3 regions of the Pedobacter superstes genome follow, and region 3 is predicted to be linked to each of the others. Evidence: riboswitches for the same ligand, from Rfam matches in the RefSeq annotation. Region 3 holds a riboswitch; each other region holds the start of a gene.
The links. Region 3 has a riboswitch for cobalamin ahead of WG906_RS03650 (ABC transporter substrate-binding protein). Riboswitches for the same ligand answer to the same signal wherever they lie in the genome.
Positions count from the first base shown of each region.

Region 1: another riboswitch for cobalamin. It lies ahead of WG906_RS00425 (TonB-dependent receptor plug domain-containing protein); the one in region 3 lies ahead of WG906_RS03650 (ABC transporter substrate-binding protein).
Region 2: another riboswitch for cobalamin. It lies ahead of WG906_RS05795 (ABC transporter substrate-binding protein); the one in region 3 lies ahead of WG906_RS03650 (ABC transporter substrate-binding protein).

Region 1 is NZ_JBBJCN010000001.1:74,519-82,065, forward strand. Features, by position in the region: gene WG906_RS00405 (TIGR00266 family protein) at 1-444, opposite strand, end outside; gene WG906_RS00410 (3-oxoacyl-ACP synthase) at 605-1,057, shown strand; gene WG906_RS00415 (hypothetical protein) at 1,110-1,307, opposite strand; gene WG906_RS00420 (Dph6-related ATP pyrophosphatase) at 1,392-2,105, opposite strand; gene WG906_RS00425 (TonB-dependent receptor plug domain-containing protein) at 2,150-4,123, opposite strand; cobalamin riboswitch at 4,220-4,405, opposite strand; gene WG906_RS00430 (lysoplasmalogenase) at 4,439-5,134, opposite strand; gene WG906_RS00435 (hypothetical protein) at 5,137-5,745, opposite strand; gene bioA (adenosylmethionine--8-amino-7-oxononanoate transaminase) at 5,747-7,018, opposite strand; gene WG906_RS00445 (NUDIX domain-containing protein) at 7,003-7,452, opposite strand; gene WG906_RS00450 (cation diffusion facilitator family transporter) at 7,509-7,547, opposite strand, start outside.
Region 2 is NZ_JBBJCN010000002.1:84,602-92,148, reverse strand. Features, by position in the region: gene WG906_RS05810 (outer membrane beta-barrel protein) at 1-1,886, opposite strand, end outside; gene WG906_RS05805 (ABC transporter ATP-binding protein) at 2,075-3,088, opposite strand; gene WG906_RS05800 (FecCD family ABC transporter permease) at 3,088-4,173, opposite strand; gene WG906_RS05795 (ABC transporter substrate-binding protein) at 4,170-5,390, opposite strand; cobalamin riboswitch at 5,418-5,606, opposite strand; gene WG906_RS05790 (hypothetical protein) at 5,695-5,940, opposite strand; gene WG906_RS05785 (GH35 family beta-galactosidase) at 6,079-7,547, opposite strand, start outside.
Region 3 is NZ_JBBJCN010000001.1:840,041-847,587, reverse strand. Features, by position in the region: gene WG906_RS03665 (pyridoxal phosphate-dependent aminotransferase) at 1-807, shown strand, start outside; gene cbiB (adenosylcobinamide-phosphate synthase CbiB) at 792-1,736, shown strand; gene WG906_RS03655 (AAA family ATPase) at 1,729-2,271, shown strand; cobalamin riboswitch at 2,304-2,497, shown strand; gene WG906_RS03650 (ABC transporter substrate-binding protein) at 2,522-3,727, shown strand; gene WG906_RS03645 (TonB-dependent receptor) at 3,777-5,993, shown strand; gene WG906_RS03640 (cob(I)yrinic acid a,c-diamide adenosyltransferase) at 6,087-6,683, shown strand; gene WG906_RS03635 (bifunctional adenosylcobinamide kinase/adenosylcobinamide-phosphate guanylyltransferase) at 6,685-7,200, shown strand; gene cobT (nicotinate-nucleotide--dimethylbenzimidazole phosphoribosyltransferase) at 7,204-7,547, shown strand, end outside.

The DNA of each region.
Region 1 (7,547 bases), 770 kb from region 3:
CATTATAAAGCCTTCACCGCCAAATAAACCTGCTCCAAGTTTTCTTTGAAACTCTATGCTGATACTCACCCCTTTTGCGGCACAAAGAAAGGAATCTTTTTGACAGGTGATTCTTCCTCCAAAGCGAGATAAATCGAGCGGAATAATTTTTCCAGGATAAGGTGATGCAAAACTAACTTTTTTCTTTCCCTGGGTCATATTTGTGAAGGCTGTCATAAATAGACTCTCACCGGTAAGTAAACGCTTTCCCGCGCTAAAAAGCTTTCCCATAAATCCCGATTGCTGGCTTCCATCACCAAAAATCGTTTGCATTTGTATTCCATCCTCCATCATCATGAAAGCTCCGGCTTCGGCTACGGCAGTTTCCTGATGATCAAGCTCTAATTCAACATACTGCATTTCTTCTCCATAAATGCGATAATCTATTTCGTGATTGCTGAGCATATATTTATCATTTTTGATTTTGATTATCAGATAAGCTAACTGTTACAAAAAACACGACACTAAATTGTTTGGATGTTTTATGATTCAAAACTGTTTTTAGTGAGTAGCCACCTTATTGCAGATTTCATCTAAAAAAGTATAAATTGCTTCCTTTTGCCACATGCCGGATTTAAAACAAGAATTACTTAAAAAATGCTTTGAATATGCAGAGGACCGAATAAAATCCTCAGAAAAAGCAATTTCATCAGCTAAAGAAGCATCACAGGATGATACTAAAAGCAGTGCGGGTGATAAGTACGAAACGACCCGTGAAATGATGCAACAGGAAATCAGCCGAAATGAATCTCAATTATATGAAGCCAGGAAATTAAAACATGCGTTAATGCAGGTTCAGGTTGAGAAGCAGTCGGATAGAATTCAAAATGGGAGCTTAATTTTTACCACTAATGGCAATTTTTTCATCTCGGTGAGTGCCGGACAATTTAAATTGGAAAACCAAACTTTCTTTGCGATCTCATCCGCTTCCCCTGTGGGGAAATTACTTATGGGATTAAGAAAAGGTGAAAGATTCAGCTTTAATGCAAAAGAATTTGAGATACTGGAAATTCAGTAACAAAAAAACCGCTGCTTTTTCAAGCAGCGGTTTTTATTTATTTAAAAAATAACTAGTGTTTAACTGTATCTATGGCAGCGTCAGCAGCAGAATCAACAGTATCAATTTGATTTTCTAAAGAATCTGTAGTTACATCAGCAGTAGAATCAATTGAATCAGTTGCAGTTTCTTCTGTTTTATTAGAGTTACAAGCAGAAACTGATAAAGTAATAGCTAAAGCTAAAAATCCGAATTTGAATAAATTTTTCATGTGAAATATTTTAATGTTGTTTAACCTTAATACCCAAGGCAGAGATAAGTAACCCTATTATTTGAAAATAATTAAAAAAAAAAATTAAACGGCGGGAAGCAGATCACAATACCAGAATCCTTTTGTTCCTGAAAGGCTCGAGCAAACAGCGTTCCCGTTTATTTCCAGTGGTTTATATAATTTTTCACCCCGATCAAACCGAATTGGTATTTTAAAGATCGGACCGTCAAAGCAAAAGGTATGAAACTCCCCATTTTCTCCGCAAGGATCGACGTTTTCGGGAAGATTCTTAACAAATTCCTTGTCAATTTCAGTTCCAACCATATCCTCGCCTAAATAATAATCATTTACACAGCAGGTAATTGTTTTAAAACCCAAATCAATAAAGCTTTCAATTAATGTAATGGTATCTTGTTTCCATAAGGGAAATACGGCTTTCATACCCACTTTAGCCAGGTTATCTTCTCTGTATTTGCGGAGGTCCTCAAGGAAAATATCTCCGAAAATAACATGGTTTATTCCCTCTTCTTTCATTTGGAGAAGAAGCTCTTCCATATTCTTTTCATACTCCTGATTACTTCCCTCGTAAACGTATACCTTCTTTAATTCAATACCTATAGAATCCGCCTGTTGCAGTAATAATTCCTCCTGCACACCGTGCATCGAAATTCTCTTCACATTTCCGTTAATCGTTGTTAAAAGATATTTTACGTCAAATTTACCGGCCTTTAAAACTTCGTAAAGACACAGAGAAGAATCTTTTCCACCGCTCCAGCAGAATATTGCTTTTTCCATCATTTTATCTTAAAAAAAATGGCGGATAAAATCCGCCATCAAATTTTTTATCTTACTGTATACTTAATTCCTGCATTGAAATTAAAACCACGGGTATTGTAACCTACCCACTCAGTATAATCTGTGTTAAGGATATTTTTAAAATCACCAAACAATGTTACTTTTCTTGAAGGTGATACCGAAATGTAAGTATCTATCAGAGTATAAGCTTTGTGTGTCATTATTGTCGCCGGATAATCTCTGAAATCCTGTTCCTTCCGACTCCCTGTGTATTTAGCGATTATTCCTAAGCTCATCTTTTGAACTGGCTGATAAGTCAAACTACCACCAAATTGGTTTTTAGGACGACGATATAAATCTTTTTGTTTCGTGTTTTCATCAATAGTCAGTTCCCCTTTTACAAATGAGTAAAACGAGTTAAAAGACAATTCAGCCATAGGCTTAATACTTAATTCGAGCTCTAGACCCTGATCATTTTGCTTTCTTCCATTCCTATATTGTCCATTAAAAGTCACCGGATCTGAATAAAAGTATATCGCATCATTATTTGTAATTCGCTGAAATGCAGTGGCATTGAAATTTAACACATTGGGTATTATATCCAAATCAAATCCAGCGTCATAAGTTTGAGTTACTTCTGGTTTAAGTTCAGTATTCCCATATTCAGAAAATAACTGATATAATGTAGGGGCCTTAAATGCTGAAGAAGCGTTTACAAATATTTTATACTTATTTGCAATTATATAAGACGGATTAATCGTGTAAGTAAAATTACCTCCATATCTGGAATGTTCATTGTATCTCCCTCCTAACTCAAAATGAAAACCTCCCAGGTTTTTTAAAAATACGGAAGTAAAAAAACTGCTTATTTCAGCATTTGCTAAAGACGAGGATAATGGACTCTCAGATGTATAACCAGGTGAATCATATAAACTATATTGATCAGAATTTGCTTTGCGGTAATTTACGCCGGAGTTCAATTCAAGAAAATTGGTTATTACATTATTCACGAACAAATCTGCCTGCCATATCCGGCCCTTATTATCAATTCGTTGAAGTGCTGAACCATCTTCCGAACTGTTAAAAAACTTATTTATAACGCTGTTACTGCTTAAGTTTAAAGTAATTCCACCCTTATTAAGTAAATACTTTCCGGTTACTCCACCAAAAAAATGTGTGCGTTTGTAGGTGTAATCCGCATCATCTACAAAAGATCCCCCATCTGACATGCCATTATTATTCGATAACTGAATATTTCCATTCACTGTAATTCTTTCTGAAATCTGTTGCTTTCCATTAAAATTCACAGCATGCTGATCAAACCCGTCTTTATCAAAATTTCCGGTTCCGACTGCATCTGTAGCAGAAGAAAACTCTTTTGATCCAGTATGTGAATAGTTAAAAGCTAATCCTGTTTTACCTGAAGTACCATTCAAACCAATTGCCTGTTTATTAGACTGATAACTTCCCGCAGAAAGTAAAACATTTGCATTAAACGCTTCCTTCGAAGGTTTTTTAGTGATAACGTTGATCACACCCGCCACAGCATCGCTTCCATAAAGTGTTGAATTTCCTCCTTTAAGTATTTCGACCCTTTCAATCTGGTCAATAGCAATGGATTTCAAATCATACTCATTAGAAATACTCTGAGCATCATTAACTGGAATTCCATCAATTAAAATAAGTGTATTACCTGCGGTAGCGCCTCTCAGGAATAAAGACGTAGCATTATTACTAAAAGCGTTATTTGCGCCCGAATAAGTTATCCCGGCGACGTTATTCAAAACTTCAGGTAAATTTCTACCCTGACTGCGTTCTAATTGCTCTGAAGTAATAATGCGTACAACCTTTCCAATTTCTGCTTTACGTTTTGGAGATCGTGTTGCGGTAACAACCACTTGCTCTAAAGAATTTGTTTTAAGTACGTTTCTTGTGGTGTCTTGTGCGAGAGCGCCTGAAGTAAAGAGCGCAAATTGAGCAAGCCCCAGGCCGACTGCAATTCTGATTGATTTTTTTTTCATTTGTTGTGAGTAAGGCCCACAGCAAACAGTTTTGAAGGGTATTAAATGATAAATACACGAAAAGTATTTTCATTCAAGCTTCATTCCCCGAAAGCTATGAAATTTTATGCTCAGGCAGGTCTTCTGACTTACTCCCGGTTATTCTGCCTTCCCATACGCTAAGCGGACAGTGGCTTTGAGATTGAATAACCGTTGCGGAGAATACAGCAGCGGGACTGTCCGGGATTCACACCCGGTTCCCTTTTCATCCGCCGGGGCGGAACCAAAAGCGCTGCAAAGGTAAAACAAGATTTTTGATTAGCAACACTTGGCCTGTCAATCAGTATCAATCCGTATCAATCTACGTTCTATTGCTCCCATTACAATCAGATACTGGGCAATTAGATAAGTAAGGAGGTAGATTGCCATCATAACTTTTTCGGTCTCGATAAAATTATAATAGCCTATTGATAAATCGGAAATAACAAAGGCAAAGCTGCCAGTCAATATTAATTTAAAACTTGATCTGTTAACCCTTCGATGACGATAGGCAGCTACTACAGTCATTAATGAGAGAGTAAAAAAGTATGCAATTACCGGATACTTAAAATCTATAAGGTTTTTTTCTGCGGTAAAATAAAAGCTAACAGTTGAAATAAGCAGTACAAGCAATAAAAAATTTCCGACCCGACGATTTTCATGAAGTTTTCTTCTAAAATCTTGAAAAAAAGCCAGTCCGTATAAGACATAACTGATTAGCGTTGCAATCATGGAAGACATCAGATAATATTCTGTTCCGGTTGAAAATAACAATTGAATATCCCCCGCCAGGGATAATACCAGACCTACAAAAATCAGCTTGTGGAAAATTTCATCTATTTTAGTTTTAATTAATAAATATAGAATCAAGGACATGCCGATTAAGGGCATAGCGAACATCCGAAGCATCTGGCTATCTGATGCCAAAGCATAGACGTTTAGTATAAGTATAATGAAGTAAAAAATATTAAAAGTATTATGCTTCCGAAACATCTTTAAATCAATTCATTTCCCAATGCATTTAACCAATCGTTAAACAAACGCGACTCAATATCAAGTGCTTGCTTAGCGTGAATTTCCCATTCCGGCGAAAACTCCTTCAACTGCTTAAGCATTTCTTCCAAATGACCTTCCTCTTCTAAAATGATAGATTTAACATTTACTTTACTTTTTGCGGCATCTAATGCTTCCTGGTAAACAGGATATAATTCATCAGCTCTGACTTCGATAGCATAAGTAACCAAAAGGTAGGCAGCAAACTTTAATTCATTGCCACTTAAACCTAAAGCGTTTTTTAAGTAACGGCTAACCTCTGTATCTAATTTATTGAGATATATACGACTTGATGCCGGAGCTAACAAATATTCGTAAGAATAAGTGGGACACAAGGTTTCGCCGATTTTACTAATTTGTTTCTTTAAATAATAAGCATGACGATGCTCTTCGGCGGCATGTTTTAAAATTATTAAAGTAACATTGGTTGAATGCTCGGAAGCAGAAATCTTTCTGGCCCCGGTATTTTCCATTAATGAAAGTGTATTTAAAAGCCTTGCGTGAAGCTCAGGCTTTGATATTATTCGTTGAAAAAGTGTACTCAGTTGCATATCAAAATAGTTCGAGAGCTATCTCTATTTTTGAATATATAAAATCCAGTTGTTGGTTTGTAATACAATACGGCGGCAAGATATAAATGATATTACCTAATGGCCGAAGAATAATTCCTTCCTTTAAAAAGAACAAATATAAATTATCCCTTAAACCGCTAAAGTAAGAGCTATTTTCTTCAGTTTCCCATTCCAGGGCCAAAATAGTTCCGGTTTGGCGAACGTTCTTTAATTTTTTATGGTTCTTTATTTTTAGTGCAAACGTAGAGTGCCTTTCAGCAATTCTCTGAAGATTATCGAGTGTTTCAGGCTGGAGTGTCAGCTCAAGGCTGGCAAGTGCTGCTGCGCAGGCAATAGGGTTTGCAGTAAACGAATGACCATGAAAGAAAGTCTTTAATTTATCATCAGATAAAAAAGCATCAAAGATTGCCTGGCTGCAAGAAGTTACACCTAAAGCCATAGTACCTCCGGTTAAACCTTTCGACAAACAAACTATATCAGGTTTATTCATAAGGAAATCTGAAGCGAAAATCTTTCCTGTCCTGCCAAATCCGGTCATTACTTCATCTGCAATCGTGAAGATATCATTCTCCTTGCAAAAGACCAGCAATTCATCCAGAAACTCCGCTTTATACATTAACATTCCAGCGGATCCCTGTACTAATGGTTCGTAAATAAAAGAAGAAATTTGAGATTTGAAGTTCGAAATCTGCGACTTAAGATATTCTATATTATCTGCGTTGGGAGTATCAATAAACTCCACGTCGAAAAGCAAGCTTTGAAAAGGTGCGGTAAATGCACTTCTTGCACTAACCGCCATAGCTCCAAAAGTGTCGCCGTGATAGGCATTTTTAAAGGCAAGTACTTTTTTACGCGGTACACCTTTATCATTCCAATATTGCAGGCACATTTTCAGAGCCACTTCAACTGCAGTTGAACCATTATCAGAGTAAAAAATTTTTGCCTGATTTTGGGGAAGTATTTTTAACAACCCTTCGGCTAGCTCAACTGCCGGTAAATGTGTAAAACCAGCAAAAATAGCGTGTTCGAGAGTATAAAGCTGTTCCGAAACTCTTTTTGCGATGTGCGGATGTGAATGTCCATGCAAATTTACCCACCACGAGGATACTGCGTCAACATACTTCTTTCCCTGTTCATCAAATAAATAAACCCCTTCTCCTCTTACAATGCCAATTGGGTCAGAGGCATGTTTCATCTGAGTATATGGATGCCAGATAACGGCCTTATCACGTTCGGCTAAGCTTTGTTCCACTTGTTTTTCAATAATTCTACAATACGTTGGTCGGTGGGAAAGGTAACATCACTTATTTCAAGGTCTGCTACATTCTTCCATCTGAAAGCCTGTCGGATATCTCCCTCGTCATCAAAGTCAAAAACAGCTTCTTTACATTGAATATTCAGATCAGACAATGGTTTCACTATGTAATATACACTGATTATCTGACTATCGTTAAAAGCTGATTTTACAAAAAAATCTGTAGTATAAAAGTGCTCTGTAATATCGACCTGGAGGTCACATTCTTCAATAAACTCGCGTTTTAATGCTTCAATTAAACCTTCGCCATATTCTAATCCTCCGCCAGGAAATTTACTAAATCGAACACCATACTCTTCTTCGTCGCTAATAAGAATCTGATTGGCTTCATTAATTAATAAGCCGTAAACTCTAACATTAAATTTATACATGCTTTAAATTGAAGGCAAAATTTAAAAGTAAAAAAAACAAAAATTCCCAGTTTCAATTATTCAAAATGTTTATGATTTCGTGTTACAATCCCTGG
Region 2 (7,547 bases), on a different contig from region 3:
GTTACTTCATTGAATGTTGAAATAGGCATAATTAATTTACTGTAAAATTCATAGCTTATTCCAACATTAATTGATCCCTTTTTAAATCTGCTATATTTCAGCTCTATACCGCTTGCTGATGCGGGGCGAAGGTTTGGATTTCCGCTGGATTCAAAATTTGGATTAGACCGGTCTACAAAAGGGTTTAACTGATAAATTCCGGGTCTTTTTATTTTATAGGAATACCCTAATGTTAAACTGCTCATGTTTTTTAGTTTCCTGTTAAGTGAAATAGAGGGAACAAGGTTGAGGTAATTTTTTTGGAGCTGAGATGCACTGCTTATAAATTCTACGTCAATGAGCGTTTGTTCTAATCTGAGACCTCCTTTAAAGCCCCAGTCTTTTAAATTGTACTGATAAGAGTTGTAGGCTCCTAAGATGCTTTGACGATTGTTGAATTTATTGCTCCGTTGGGGATCTAACTCGAAAAAACCATCAGTATTTAATGAATCATACCTGAAATCGCTTTTGTTATTTCTAAGTATTCCCTTAACTCCGGCTTCAATTGTTAATTTCTTTACAGGATACGCATAGTCTATTTGAAAGGTTTGTTCAGAAGAACTTCCTTTGTTATTTTGTTTATAATCAGGGTTGAAATATCTTACAGGCTCAGTAACATCTAAACTGTTGAACTGTCGGTTGCTGTAGGTGAAAAATCTGTAGGAGAAGGTTAAAAGACGATTTTTATTTGACTTAAACCCCAATTGATAATTCAAAGCGGCATCGATCCCGTTTCCCTTTCCCTCATTGGTATTTTCAAGCTGATAACTTTCGATAGTTTCATTATTTCCTGTCATCAGAGATTGTTGGTGACTGTCTCCTTCGCTTTGGTTACCGTTAATATTAAACTGACCTGAAATAAGATTAAGGCTATCAATTTCATAACTCAGTTCCGAACCGAAGTATGCACTTCTGCTTTCGGATTTTTTTGAACCCGATTGATTCAGGTTTGTTGCATTAGTATTGTCAAAGGTTAATCTGCTATTAGAATTCTCTGTTGAAGGAGAATTATGAAGACTTCCTCCTCCGTAACCTGAAGTACCGAATTTTCCTTGTTTTACGGTAAATGACCCACCAATACCCGGCCCGCCTACGGGAAACCTTTCATTAAGGTTTAAGCTTCCGTTGTACCCATTGTCAACTTTCTTATTGGTAATAATATTGATGATTCCAGTTAATCCCTCAGCATCATATTTTGCCGGTGGGGTAGTTATTACTTCAATTTTTTCAATACTTGATGCAGGCATGCTCCGAAGAATATCTTTTGGATTTCTCTCAACCATACTGGAGGGTTTTCCGTTAATTAAAATTTTGTAGTTCTTATCGCCTTTTAATTGAATGTTATCTTCGGCATCCAGTGACAGCAAAGGTACTTTGCGCATCATCTCCAAAACATTTGAGCCTTTACTGTCAGGATCGGCCTGTAAATTGTATGAAATTCTATCGATTTCCTGAGTCATTATAGGCTTATCTCCAATTACCATCACTTCCTTAAGATCGTTAGACCTGGCACTAATATAAATTGCGCCAAAATCTTTGCTTTTCATAGTACTATCACTGAGGTCCACTGCAATATTTTTAGGTTTATATCCAATGGCAACAATCGTGATTGAGTATTTAGATGGCTTAAGGCCCTGAAATCTAAATGATCCGTCTGCTTTTGAAAGCGTTGCTTTTATGGCCGCGTTATTGGCTGATTTCAAACTGACTGTAATATAATCAAGCGGTTTTTTGCTGATTGAGTCTGAAATCGTTCCTGAGATTTGATGACCAGGATTCTCCTGCGATATTGCTTTCTGGTTAAGAGACAGCAAGGTACTGAGAATGAGGATTGCAATTGTTTTCATTTGAATAAGTTTTGAGGTTGAATCTGGTTTACTCCAGATTTGTTCCTCAAAATACCGAAGCTTTCAATTCAGAATCAATTGTTATTAGGCCGGTCGAGTGCAGGTGTCGGTAAATAGGGGCTTTTTTTCGGCGAAATTATTGCAAGGACTCAGGGATGAGATCGGATTAAACAAAAAAAACAGGATAACTATTTATTTAAAAGCAGATTAATAAATTCCTCCACAGAGTTTACTTCATCCGTATGCTGTTTTTGACTAATCAGCCATTTAGTGCCCATTTGTGTTTGCTGAACTTCAACAGCAATGTCAGCAGAGTCATCATCTGATATAACATATCCGTTCCTTAAAAGTGCACGTTTTGTCCAAAACGCAGGTGCTCCGATGCCTCTTAAATGTATAGATTGCCCATTATTCTGATGGATATTAAAAGTCCCCGTAGATTTATCAAACAATACGCCTGCCTTGTCGAAGGCCGATTCGAATGTTCCGTTAAGGACCAGATCTTCAGGCGTTCCTGCTTCTAAAGCACCGTCTTTTTTCAAGAGCCAGATTTTATCAGCAACCTGTAATGCTAGATCCAGTTCGTGGGTGGAAATTAAAATAGCCTTATTGGTATTACGCGCTAACTGATGAAGAAGGCGCATCAGTTCGATACGGCTGGGAAGATCAAGGTGGGCTGTAGGTTCGTCAAGGAGAATAATGGGAGTATCTTGTGCCAGCGCCCTGGCAAGCATCACCTTCTGGCATTCGCCATCACTTAGCTGACTTACTTTTCTGTTTAAAAATTTCTCTATGTGTGTAGATTCAATGGCCCATTGAATGATTTTTTTGTCCTCGGCAGTTAATCTGCCTAACCATCCCGAATAAGGATATCTGCCCAGTGATACCAGCGAATACACATCCAGGTTTCCTGATTTTACAGAATCTGTGAGTACCAGGCTCAATTTTTTTGCGATTTGAGTGGGGCGTAACTTAAAAACGTTTTCTCCGTCAAGCGCAACCATTCCTTTAAGAGCATGTTGAAGTCCTGCTACTGTGCGTAAAAAGGTGGATTTTCCAGCACCGTTAGGACCCAGAAGGCAAATGAGTTCTCCGGCATGCATCTCAGCACTTATGGGCCCGGCGACACATTTTTCGCGTTCGGAACCTGCTTTATACCCCACCAGAAGGTTGTTAACGTATAATAAAGCTTGCTTTTCCATCAAAACCCTTTCAGATTATTTCTGCTAACAATTACCCAAATTACTACGGGGGAGCCAATTAAAGCCGTAATAACATTTATTGGCAGACTGGTTTGACTTCCTGGCATTTGTGAAATGATATCGCAAACAAGCATTAATGCTGTGCCGATAAGACAACAGCCGGGTATTAGAATTCTGTGATTGGAGGTGTTAAATAATGAACGGGCTAAATGAGGAACAGCAATTCCGATAAATCCAATCGGTCCGCAAAAAGCCGTAATACTTCCTGCAAGAATGCTTGTACTGCATATAATTAATATTCTTGCACGCGTAACCGTTAAACCCATGCTTCTGGCATAATTCTCACCGAGTAATAATGCATCCAATAGTTTGGACGAAGCAAAGGAAATAAGTAATCCAAAAATTACAACCAGGGCCAGCACCTGTAAATGATGTTCAGTAACACCACCCAATGATCCAAAGGTCCATAAAAGGTATTCCTTGATTTGATCAGGAGCACTGAAATATTGCCAAATGCTGATGATTGAAAGAGTTATATTCGCAATCATAACACCAACAATCAGCATAATTATATTGTCTTTCAATGAATTGGAAATTGCAACAATAATCATCATAATTAATGCTGCACCTGCAGATGATGCAATGATGATGAGCCAGCTTCCATTTATTCCAAGTTCCTGAATGGTATATAGACTTGTAACGCTTCCGGCCGATAACATAATCAAAGCCACGCCTAAGCTTGCACCGGCAGTAATACCCAGCACAGAGGGGCCGGCTAGCGGGTTTCTGAAAAGCGTCTGCATCTGTAAACCACTTACCGATAAACCGCAGCCTACCAATACTGCGGTTAAGGCCTTTGGAATACGTATCTTTTCAACAATATAGACCCAGGCTTCATTGTCGGATCCTAAAGAAAAAAAGATTTTAATAACTTCTTTAATGGGTATTGCTATAGAACCCAGAGCCACATCCAGCATAAAGAAGAGCAGAAGAAGCAACACAAGTATTCCTATTATTATCCTCTTTACCGGACTAATTGCTCCTGTAAGATATTCATCATACAACCTGGTTTCTTCTGCCATCATAAGATTTGTTTGTAATAAACCAGAGTATGATTCGGTAAAATTTCCGGATGTAAAATTTTGATCAGATCAGATAAAACTATATGAGGGTTTACTACACCTGATTCCCAGTAATCATTTGATCCCAAATCATTTACTTTTTTATTGAAATTGTAAATGGTGTTGTTTTTGTAAGGTTTGAAAAAGGTATACCTTACATCAATAGAAGCGATATCAGCCTTGCTGTTTGCAATCCCGGAGTTAATCCAATAATCTGCTTTTAATGCTATCGGCGCCACAGACTCAAAGCTAAGGGCCATGCTTCCTGTGCCTTTAACATCAGCCCAAGAATAAGATGCACCTGCGTCATTAAAAAATTTTGTCATAAAACTGGTTCCATCCGGTACGAACCAGGACCCTTTGTAAGGCATCCCTACAATTATGGAGGGTTTGTTAATGGTTTTTTTTCCTAGTTCTGCAAGCTGATTATATTCTTTTTCTATCCGGGCAAATTTCCTGTTCACCAGATCCTCTTTATTCACTAATGCGGCCAATAATTTTACCCACTCTGCGCGGCCCAAAGGTGTGGTTTCGAGCCATTCGGAATTTAATAAAACCGGAATTCCGGCATCAATTAATGTTTGATAACGACTAAAACTGGCACTTGGGTTACCCATGGCCATAACCAGGTCGGGATCCATAGAAATGATGACTTCAGTATTAATAGTCCCCTCTTCTCCGATTTCCCGTACTTTTCCGGATTTTATATTGGCTCTGACTTTAGGAGAAGTAACATATTTCAAACTTCCGAGCCCAACTAAAATATCAGAGGATTCCGCAAAATCGGCCATGGCGATTTGAAGGGACGACATTCCAATTAATTTCTTTACAGGTATTTCTATTGCCTGCGATTTCTGGAAGCCTTTGGGTACAGGATTTCCCCGCCGGATTAAAACGTACTTTAACGTATCTTTTTTTGTGCCGGTGTAATTTACAATAGAAATGATTTTATAGTCGGCAAAGTATTGAATGTCAAATCCTTTTGCATATTTAACTTTAGTTTTTGTAAAGGTCGAATGTTCGAATATTTTCGAATGGGATTGCCTTGAAGATTGGGTTTGCTGACATGCAGAATTTAACAAGACAATTGCAACAAATGCAATGAAATAAAATAAGTGGGGGCGCGACAGGAAATTCAATTTCCTGCAGGCTGAGCGTGAATTCCGGCTGTTTTTTATCATATCCTCCTGGCCTTTCTTCCGAAAGCATGAGCAAAGTTTTTTAAGGCAGGTCTTCTGACTTCCTCTAAACTGACAGCCTTCCCATTCATAACGAAAAGTGGCATCATGCAGTTGCGGTATCTGAGGTTACAGCAGCGGAGACTGTTCCGGATTTACACCGGTATTCCCTATTAAAGCGGCCTGTTTGGGCCTGCTACCTTCGCCGCAAAACTAATGAAAATTTGGTGATTTTCGATTGATTATTATCTTATCCAGGCTTTTCGGTTAGCCGGATTCAAAAAAAATAAAATGCTTTTACGAAGGGTTAAGATGTTTCTTTATGTAATTCTATCTCAACTCTTTCGCCTAATTGGGCGATTTCTTTAGAGCTTAAACGAGATGCGGGAGTTGAGGTATATTCTCCGCTTGAATTATTTCTGTACAAATACTCGTAATGACTTCCGCTTAAATGAACCTCAAAAATAGAGTATAGTTCATTTTTTCCCTCAATGTCCTGGCAAACCTCAAAAAGTCTGGGGTCGTTAACAAGCTGGTATTTGAAAGTTTTCATAAAGTTGTTTAATAAGCATTTTCTTTTAACACCATTAAGGGGTTAAATTCGAGTCAAACCAGCCCAAATTATGGTTTAAAAGAGTATTTTAGAATAAAGGTTTTATACTAAAAAAGTTTTATCGCATTTCTAAATAACTTATTCAAACCTATATAATTTAATCTTCAATATGCCAGGCTCTGTAGTTAGTCTGGCACCTGTACCTGTTCTGTAAGCATGAGCTTCATCCGCAAGCTTATAGCTTATCATAATATTATCACCGTTTAATAATCTACCCTGTTTCCATTTACCGTCTTCAAAAACACCCTCTCTAACCCATGAAAGCCCTGCCATTTTCGGCCCCGGAGATAGGGGAACGAACGTCACATCAATATCACTTCCAGCAACAGTGAAAGCATCAGGGCCAGTATTTATTACCAATCCATAGCCTTTAGATACCTGGGTAACTCCGCTCCAGTTTTTCCTTAAAGTTACTGTAATCTTGTACCCTCCAAGACTCGCCGTTTGAACAGAATCCACCTTATCAAGTGAAAATCCGCTAATGGCCCCGTCAGCCTGTGCAGCTGTTATCTCCGGAGTTAACTGTCTCAAAACGTTATAAGCCTTTGCAATCGGTGTTTTGGAAGGTTCATCCACTTTATTATCGATCCCGAAAGGAGAGTAGCCTATTGCATCATGAAATCCAATCACATAAAAGGCGTTGGCAGCCCCATTTTCGCCAGAAAAAGATTCCGGAATGAACAAAGGGTTCCACGAATGATGATACATTTTGGTAATACGCTTTGTATCGGGAAGGTAAATGTCTGGCGACAAAAAATCTATTGCCGGCGCACCGGCGCGCCATATATCATGAACATGCGCCTGTGGTCCTCCACCGGGATAATCGCCTGGCTTCTTATCCTCCGGTTGTACAATCCATGCATTCACAAACATGGGGATATTGTATTCGGCTTTACCAGCTTCAGCTATTGAATTTATATATTTTGCATAATTCCAGGCCATAAAGGCTTCATCTGCCGAATGATTATTGCCAAATACTTCAGTCCATGTGCCTTTGGTTTTGGATCCGGCCGCCTCTAACAGTTTTTTTAATGATGGCTGCAGATCGGTTTTGTTTTTTCGGATACTCTCTAATAATTGTTCAGGAACAGGTTTTGCAAATTCAGAATTTGCGAAAGAAGAATGATCTCTTGTTCCACCAATTACACCAACCTCATTCTCGACCTGCACCATAATCACCGTCTTTTTTTTGCTATCAACCGTTTTTAGATGACGCATTAATGCAGCAAAAGCCTTAGCGTCTGCTTTGGCGGATGCCGCACCTAAGGCACTGATAGTTTCTGTCGACCTTCCATTTTCAAGCACTATTCTCGGAAAACGTTTATAATCTTTTTTTACCCATTCCGGTGAATAATGCGATAATCCATTTTTCCAGCTTCCAAACCAAAGCAATATAACCCGCATATTATTTTCACGGGCCCCGCTTAAAATTCCATCAACTAAAGAAAAATCAAATTTGCCTTCCTGAGGCTCTATCAGCTCCCAGGATACTGCGACTAAGGCAGTATTCAGGTTCATTTGTTTTAATGGCTGCCATAAGGGATTTA
Region 3 (7,547 bases):
GTTCTCGTAAACAATGGCTCTACAGAGAGTATTTACCTCATTGCTCAGGCCTGGCAGAACTCGCGCACAGCCATTGCTGTGCCTTCTTTTGCTGAATATGAAGACGCTTGTGCCATGTACGGCCATAACCTGACATTTGTAAACTGGGACGAATTACATGCGGAGCTTAAGATAAATGCCGACCTGTTTTTCATCTGCAACCCCAACAATCCTACCGGGTCTGTCTTTACCGAGTTGGAGACCCTCCTGCAAAACAACCCTGAATGTACCATTATTGTCGATGAAGCATTTATTGATTTTTCTCTTTCGGTTTCATCTGTAATTCATCTGATAAAGAAATATGCAAATCTGGTGGTGCTTCATTCGCTAACTAAGGCGTTTGCAATCCCCGGGCTGCGCTTAGGGTATATTGCGGCACATGCTGATTTGATTGCCAGGCTGAAGCGATTTAAATTTCCATGGTCCGTAAACGCGATGGCTTTAGAAGCCGGCCATTTTATTTTTGACAATTTTGCAAGCATTCAAATTCCTGTCCAACAGTTGTTGAACGACAAAAAAGATTTTGTATTAGCCCTCGCCGATGCACCCATCAGCGTATTTGAAAGCCACACTCATTTCTTTCTGGCTGAAAGTAATCGGGGCCGGGCAGCGGATCTTAAAAATTTTCTGCTATCTCAATTCGGTTTGCTAATACGCGATGCCGCAAATTTCAGAGGCTTAAAAGAAACTCATTTTCGTATTGCAACGCTTTCGCCGGATAAAAACCGGCTCCTTATAAAAGCTTTAGAAGCATGGAAGAATCATTAAAAGTTATTATCCCGCTTCTCTTAGGTTATTTGCTCGACTTGTTGTTTGGCGACCCTCATACCTGGCCGCATCCGGTCAAGCTGTTTGGAAATATGATATCTGTTTGCGAGAAATGGCTTAACAAAGGGAAATATCGCTTTTTAAAAGGGATGCTGATGAGTGCCGTATTTTGTGTACTCACATTCCTGGTATTCTATGTTTTGATGAACGCTCTGGCGTCGCTCAATTTATGGCTCGCGATTATTTCAGGGGGTGTTTTCGTTTTTTTTGGATTGGCCAACAAAAGTTTAATACACGAGGGCCGGGCCGTATTTAATGAACTTCAAGACAAAGGGCTGGAAGCAGGGAGAAAAAGATTATCCTGGATTGTAGGTCGCGACACATCTAACTTAAACCCACAGCAAATCAGGATTGCGGTTTTTGAAACTATGTCTGAGAATTTGAGCGACGGAGTTATCGCTCCTTTATTTTATTACCTGCTTGCCGGCGTGCCAGGGATGATGGCTTACAAAATGATAAATACATTAGATTCTATGATTGGTTACCGAAATGAGAAGTATGAGCTTTTTGGCAAGTTCGCGGCCAGGGTTGATGATGTGGCCAACTTTATTCCCGCAAGGTTAACCGCATTCTTGATGGTCCTGATCACCTTGAGCCGACAAGGGCTAAGCTTCATTTTTGCATACGGGAATAAGCATAAAAGCCCTAATTCCGGTTACCCTGAAGCTGTTTTGGCGGGAATTATGGATACGCGTTTCGGAGGGCCAAATGTATACCACGGTAATCTGGTGAAGAAGCCCTATATCGGCAAGAATAGTCGTGAAATAGGGCATTCAGAAATCGGTGAAGTAGCCCGGATCAATCATAAAACTACGCTTTTGATGATATTTCTGGTGGTAATATTTTTATACTTTAACAAGCTTGGATAAGTTTATCATAACCGGAGGCCCGGGTTCGGGTAAGACAAGTTTAATCGCGCATTTAGAAGATTTAGGGTACAGTTGCTCAAAAGAAGCATCAAGGCAGTTAATTGTGGAACAGGTTGCAAAAAACTCAGATATTTTGCCCTGGCTAAATTTGAATGCTTTCGCAGAACTGGTTTTGGAGCGGATGAAGAAGCTTTATCATGAAACTCCGGCCAGTGCTGTGACTTTTTTCGACCGGGGCATACCAGATATTATGGCTTATCTTAAAGCGGTCAATATGCCCGTTGACGGTAAATATTATGAAGCGTTAAAAAATCACCCCTACAATCCCTGCGTTTTTATCCTGCCACCCTGGCCCGAAATTTATGTGAACGATCAGGAGCGCTGGCAAACTTTTGCCGAGTCTGCGGCACTCTACCGGGCAATCAAAGAAACCTATCTTGAATTAAATTTTCAACTTGTTGAGGTGCCCGAAATGCCGCTGGAAGGCCGTGCGGCTTATATTTTAGATGTAATGCAAATTCCACTTAACAGATAATGCAGAATATTTTTGATTAGATCAGAAAGTTTATAGTTTTGTGGCGCAAAGGTAGCATGTTCTATAACGAACGGCTTTAATAGGGAATACCGGTGTAATTCCGGAACAGTCTCCGCTGCTGTAACCTCATAAAAAATAACCGCAATATACCACTGTCGGCTCCAATGCTGATGGGAAGGTGCGGTTTAGAGGAAGTCAGAAGACCTGCCTTGATTAAATTCATAATGCTTTCGGAAGAAAGGCAGGGAATATGATTAAAGAAGCCAAAACTCCACTCTTGGTTTTCGGGAAAGGTATTTTTCTGAAATCCTCCACTTTCAATTTTACAGGTGTTTTCGCCTGTTTGTTTATCTTTTTTCCAGCTGCTTTAACTGCTAAGTTTTCGGAAACGGCAGTCGATTTATACCCGGTCAAAAGCCAGGTAAAGTACGCAAAAGGCTTCAGCATCACGTACTACGGTACTTATAAGGTGGTTAATGTTATTAACTACTATCATAACCAGAAAGATACGCTTCAATATCTTTTGGTTGACAGAAAGTATTCAATTCCCAGGGGATATGCCAATGCCCAGGTTATCAGAACTCCCCTCCGAAGTATTATTGGAATGTCGTCTATGCATATCGCCATGGCCGATTTTGCTGAATCTGCCAATTTGATTATTGGTCAGGGGAGCCTGCAGTATGTTACATCACCAATGGTACGTCAAAGCATCAAAGCGGGAAAGGTAAAAGAAGTCGGGCTCGACGGCTCGATGAACCTTGAACTAATTATTTCTATGCATCCGGATATTGTAATGGTTATGGGAAATCCCTCTGCAAAATTCAGTCGTTATCAAACTTTGATTGGAGCTGCTGTACCGGTGCTGACAAACAATGAGTGGCTTGAAACAACCCCTCTGGCCAGGATGGAATGGGTTAAGCTGATTGCCGCGCTGTTAAACAATGAAGAGCTTGTCAATCAGAAATTTGCCCGGGTAGAACGGGAGTATCAGCGCCTGGTACAACTCGCTAAAAAAGCAAAAACGCGTCCAACTGTCATTGCCGGTTTGCCATTTAAAGGTACCTGGCTGGTACCCGATGCAGACAGTTATCACACGCAGTTTTTCAGAGATGCCGGCACTAATTATAAGTGGTCTAATGAGAAAGGTACCGGTAGTCTTCCGCTCAGTTTTGAAGCAGTGGCCCCCACAGCTTTAAAGGCCGATTTTTGGCTAAACCTTGGCTATGTAAACAGCAAGAAAGATATTCTGGCTAAAGATTCGCGCTTCGCTTATTTCAAGCCCTTTAAAAACAGTAAAATCTACAACCACAATAAAAAGGTGAATGACATCGGTGCTAATGATTTTTGGGAATCTGGTGGTGTTAATCCCCATATCATACTGGCTGACCTGATAAAAATTCTTCACCCTGAACTGCTGCCCAGACATAAATTGGTTTATTACAAACCATTACCATAGGGACCCGCGGCCCGTCACAATCAAAACAATAATCACTCAAAAAATGAAAATGAACTTTACTCAAGCCTTTTTACCGGCTCTGCTACTATTATTTGCAACTGTATCATCAAGCCACGCTCAGGAACGCACTTCGGATACGCTAAAATCAAGCTATCTGGATGAAGTGGTTGTCAGTGCAACGCGTAACAATGTGAAAAGATCAAAAGTGCCGCAAACCATGACCGTGATTAGTAAATCGGACATTGATCTTACTCCATCGGCAGATTTTACAGACCTTGTAAAGAAAAATTCATCAGTAAGCATTATCCAATACCCCGGCCTATCTTCGGGAGTGGGAATCCGCGGTTTCAGGCCACAGTTTAGCGGATTAAACCAGCGTGCGCTGCTGTTAATTGATGGGAGGCCGGCTGGTACAGCTAATCTATCAACCATTAATAGCACAGATGTCGAGCGAATAGAAATTCTGAAAGGTCCGGCGTCTGCCCTCTATGGTTCTCAGGCTATGGGAGGTGTTGTGAATGTCATAACCAGAAAATCCTCGGGAATGCTTCGCTCGAATGTTTTTGTAGAATATGGATCGTATGAAACTTTCAAAGCCGGAGGAACCTCGGGAGGTAATGTCACCGATAATCTCGACTTCGACTTGTCATTCAATCTGTTCGATAGAAATAAAAACATGAAGCTTGGAGCTGGAAATTTTTTCAGAAAACTACTGGACGCCAAAACGGCTCAAAAAAATTATTCTGATGGAACCCGGGCTGAAGAAGATGATAAAAGAGCTGATGGTTTACGCCGTGAATTTTCGAGATTAACTTATAATTCGGCCAATTTAAGATTAGGCTACAAGCTGACCAATAATTGGAGGGTAGACATTAAAGGAGAACGCTTCGCCGCCAAAAACGTAGAAGCACCCAGCGACATTGCTTTCGGAAATGGAGAGCCAAGTTCAAAAGATATCAATAAAAGCAATGGTGAAGCTTCCCTTTCCGGAAAAGTAAGTAATCATCAATTGTCTTTGCGGGGATATCTTTCAAAGGAAGATAATCTCAACAATACTCTGATATCATCGGGTGCACCTATCATACCTTATTTGTCATTCAGAAGTTCAACCCAATGGAAAGGTTTGCAGCTGAAAGATGTATATCAGATCTCTAAGCACGCTGTTATTGCTGGTATTGATTTTAATGATGCCTCCACAAAATCCCGGAGCTTTAATCCCAATAATACAGAAAAAGCTCCTTTTTCACCAAATTACAACCTTCAGTCTTTAGGGGCCTATTTACAGGGCCAATTAAATTTTCTCGATGAAAAATTAATCGTTAACCCGGGAGCACGGCTTGATTTGATCACCTACAATGTAAAGCAAACTCCTTTTTTAACTGCCTATTCGCCTGGTAAAGAGAGTAATCCTTTTTTTAGTCCGAGCTTGGCAGCACAATATACATTCATTCACTCACTAACGGTACACGGTACGGTGGGACGGGCCTTTGTAACTCCGGATGCGTATAATGTTGCGGGTTATTCAGAAAATGTGAATACTACAACACAGAAGGCGAACATAACTGTTGGGAACCCGAATCTGAAAAATGAAAACTCAACGTCATGGGATGCTGGATTACGTGTGAGTAAACCATCGCTTGGCCTTTCGGCTGATATAACTTATTTCTCTACACATGTAAACGATAGAATCACTACTGAAAGAACTACCTTAACTTCGGGTGAAAAGACTGAGAGCGGATATGTGATTAACACCCGGACTACTTACGTGAACGCAAATGAAGCGAATATCAACGGGCTCGAAGCCGAGTTTGCTTTTGACCTGGGCGCATTAAAGGAAATGAGATATTCATTGAAAGCTTTTGGAAATGCTACCCGAACTTTAAAAGCCGAGGAAGTTACTATCACCAACCCGATTGATCCGGCAACTTCGCAGCCGGCAAGGGTAAAAACCTACCGGGATATCTTTAACGTTACTAATTTTACAGCTACCTGCGGCTTGGAATATAACAACTTAAAAGGCCTGGATTTACGTCTTTCAGGCCGTTATGTGGGAAAAAGGAAAGATACCGATTTTAATGACACCAGGGTTCCGCAAATTACGTATCCGTCGTTTATGACAATAGACTTTGGTGCAGGCTATACCTTTATGAAAAGTCATTCCATAAGTTTGCTTTTAAACAATATGACAGACGAAAATTATTACGAGAAACGCGGCTATAATCTTCAGGGCAGAAGTTTCTCGTTACGATATTCACTAAATTTTTAAGGTAATCCGAAACAGCGGATGAATATGTCATTATAGCCCGCCAGGCCATGCCGTTCGGATGGGCTTCATCTCCATTAAAAACAATTATATCTGATGAAAATATATACTAAAAAAGGCGATAAAGGCACCACAGGACTGTTTGGTGGCAAACGCGTATACAAAGACGACGTTCGGGTTGAATGTATCGGCACATTGGATGAAGTAAATTCGACCATCGGATTACTTCGGGTAAAACTTGGCAACGAGCACCCATGGCAGGCCAATCTCCATAAAATCCAAAAGGATATGATGGATATGATGTCTCATCTGGCACGTCCGTCTGATACAAAAAAGATTAATACTAATCCTTTGCCCGAAGACGGTGCTGTTTTCTGTGAAGAATGGATTGACGCGCTGGAAGAAGCCATGAGTTCGCCGTCTGATTATTTTGTTCTTCCGGGAGGAAACGAAGTTTCAGCTCTATGTCATGTGGCCAGAACACAGATGCGCAGAGGAGAGAGACAACTTGTGAGCCTGATAAAGGAAGATGAAGTACATGAGGCCATTCCCGCTTATATTAACCGTTTATCCGACCTGTTCTTTACCTTAGCAAGGGCCGAAATGGACAAAGCAGGTGTGGCCGAAGAAAAGTGGCAGCTCTTTTTATATAAACGTAAAAAGCAGGCAGAACCCGAAATAAGTACCGAATAACATGATAGTTTTCATAACCGGTGGTGTAAGAAGTGGTAAGAGTGCTTTCGCGCAACGGATGGCGCTTGAGTTAAGCGAACATCCTGTATATATTGCCACCGCAAAAATTTGGGATGATGATTTTAGGGAACGCGTTAAGCAGCATCAAAATGAACGCGGCCCGGAATGGACCACTTTAGAAGCCTATCAGGAAATTCACAGCCTGGCAATTGATGACAAAATCGTTGTAATAGATTGTGTTACCCTGTGGCTGACCAATTTTTTTATGGATTTCAGTGGTGATATCGACTTGTCGCTTAAAGCATTTAAGAAAGAAATCGATTTATTAGAAGCACTTAACGCTACTTTTATCATCATTTCAAATGAAATCGGAATGGGATTACACGCAGACACCCCGGTTGGGCGCAAGTTTGCAGATTTACAGGGCCTGGCCAATCAGTATGTCGCTTCAAAGGCTGAAGAAGCCATTTTTATAGTTTCAGGATTACCCCTGTATTTAAAGCAAAAGGCGCACTAAAGGATGGATTTAGAAGAGTTATTTAAAGCCCGGCGGGACACCCGTCATTTTACCGGAGAAACGGTGCCCCAATCAGTTCTTGAAAAAGCTTTGCTTGCCGGACACACCGCGCCATCTGTGGGCTTAACTGATGCCACCCGCTTTTACATCATCAAATCGACGGAAGTAAAACAGGAAGTAAAGAAACTCTTTGAAGCGTATAATCATAAGGCCAACGAAAAAATTGAGAACGATGCTCAAAAGATACTCTACAATAGTTTGAAATTGGAAGCAATTCTCGACGCTCCCGTAGGCCTTGTTGTATGTTACGACCGGTCGGTGCTGAACGATTTTACCATCGGTACCAT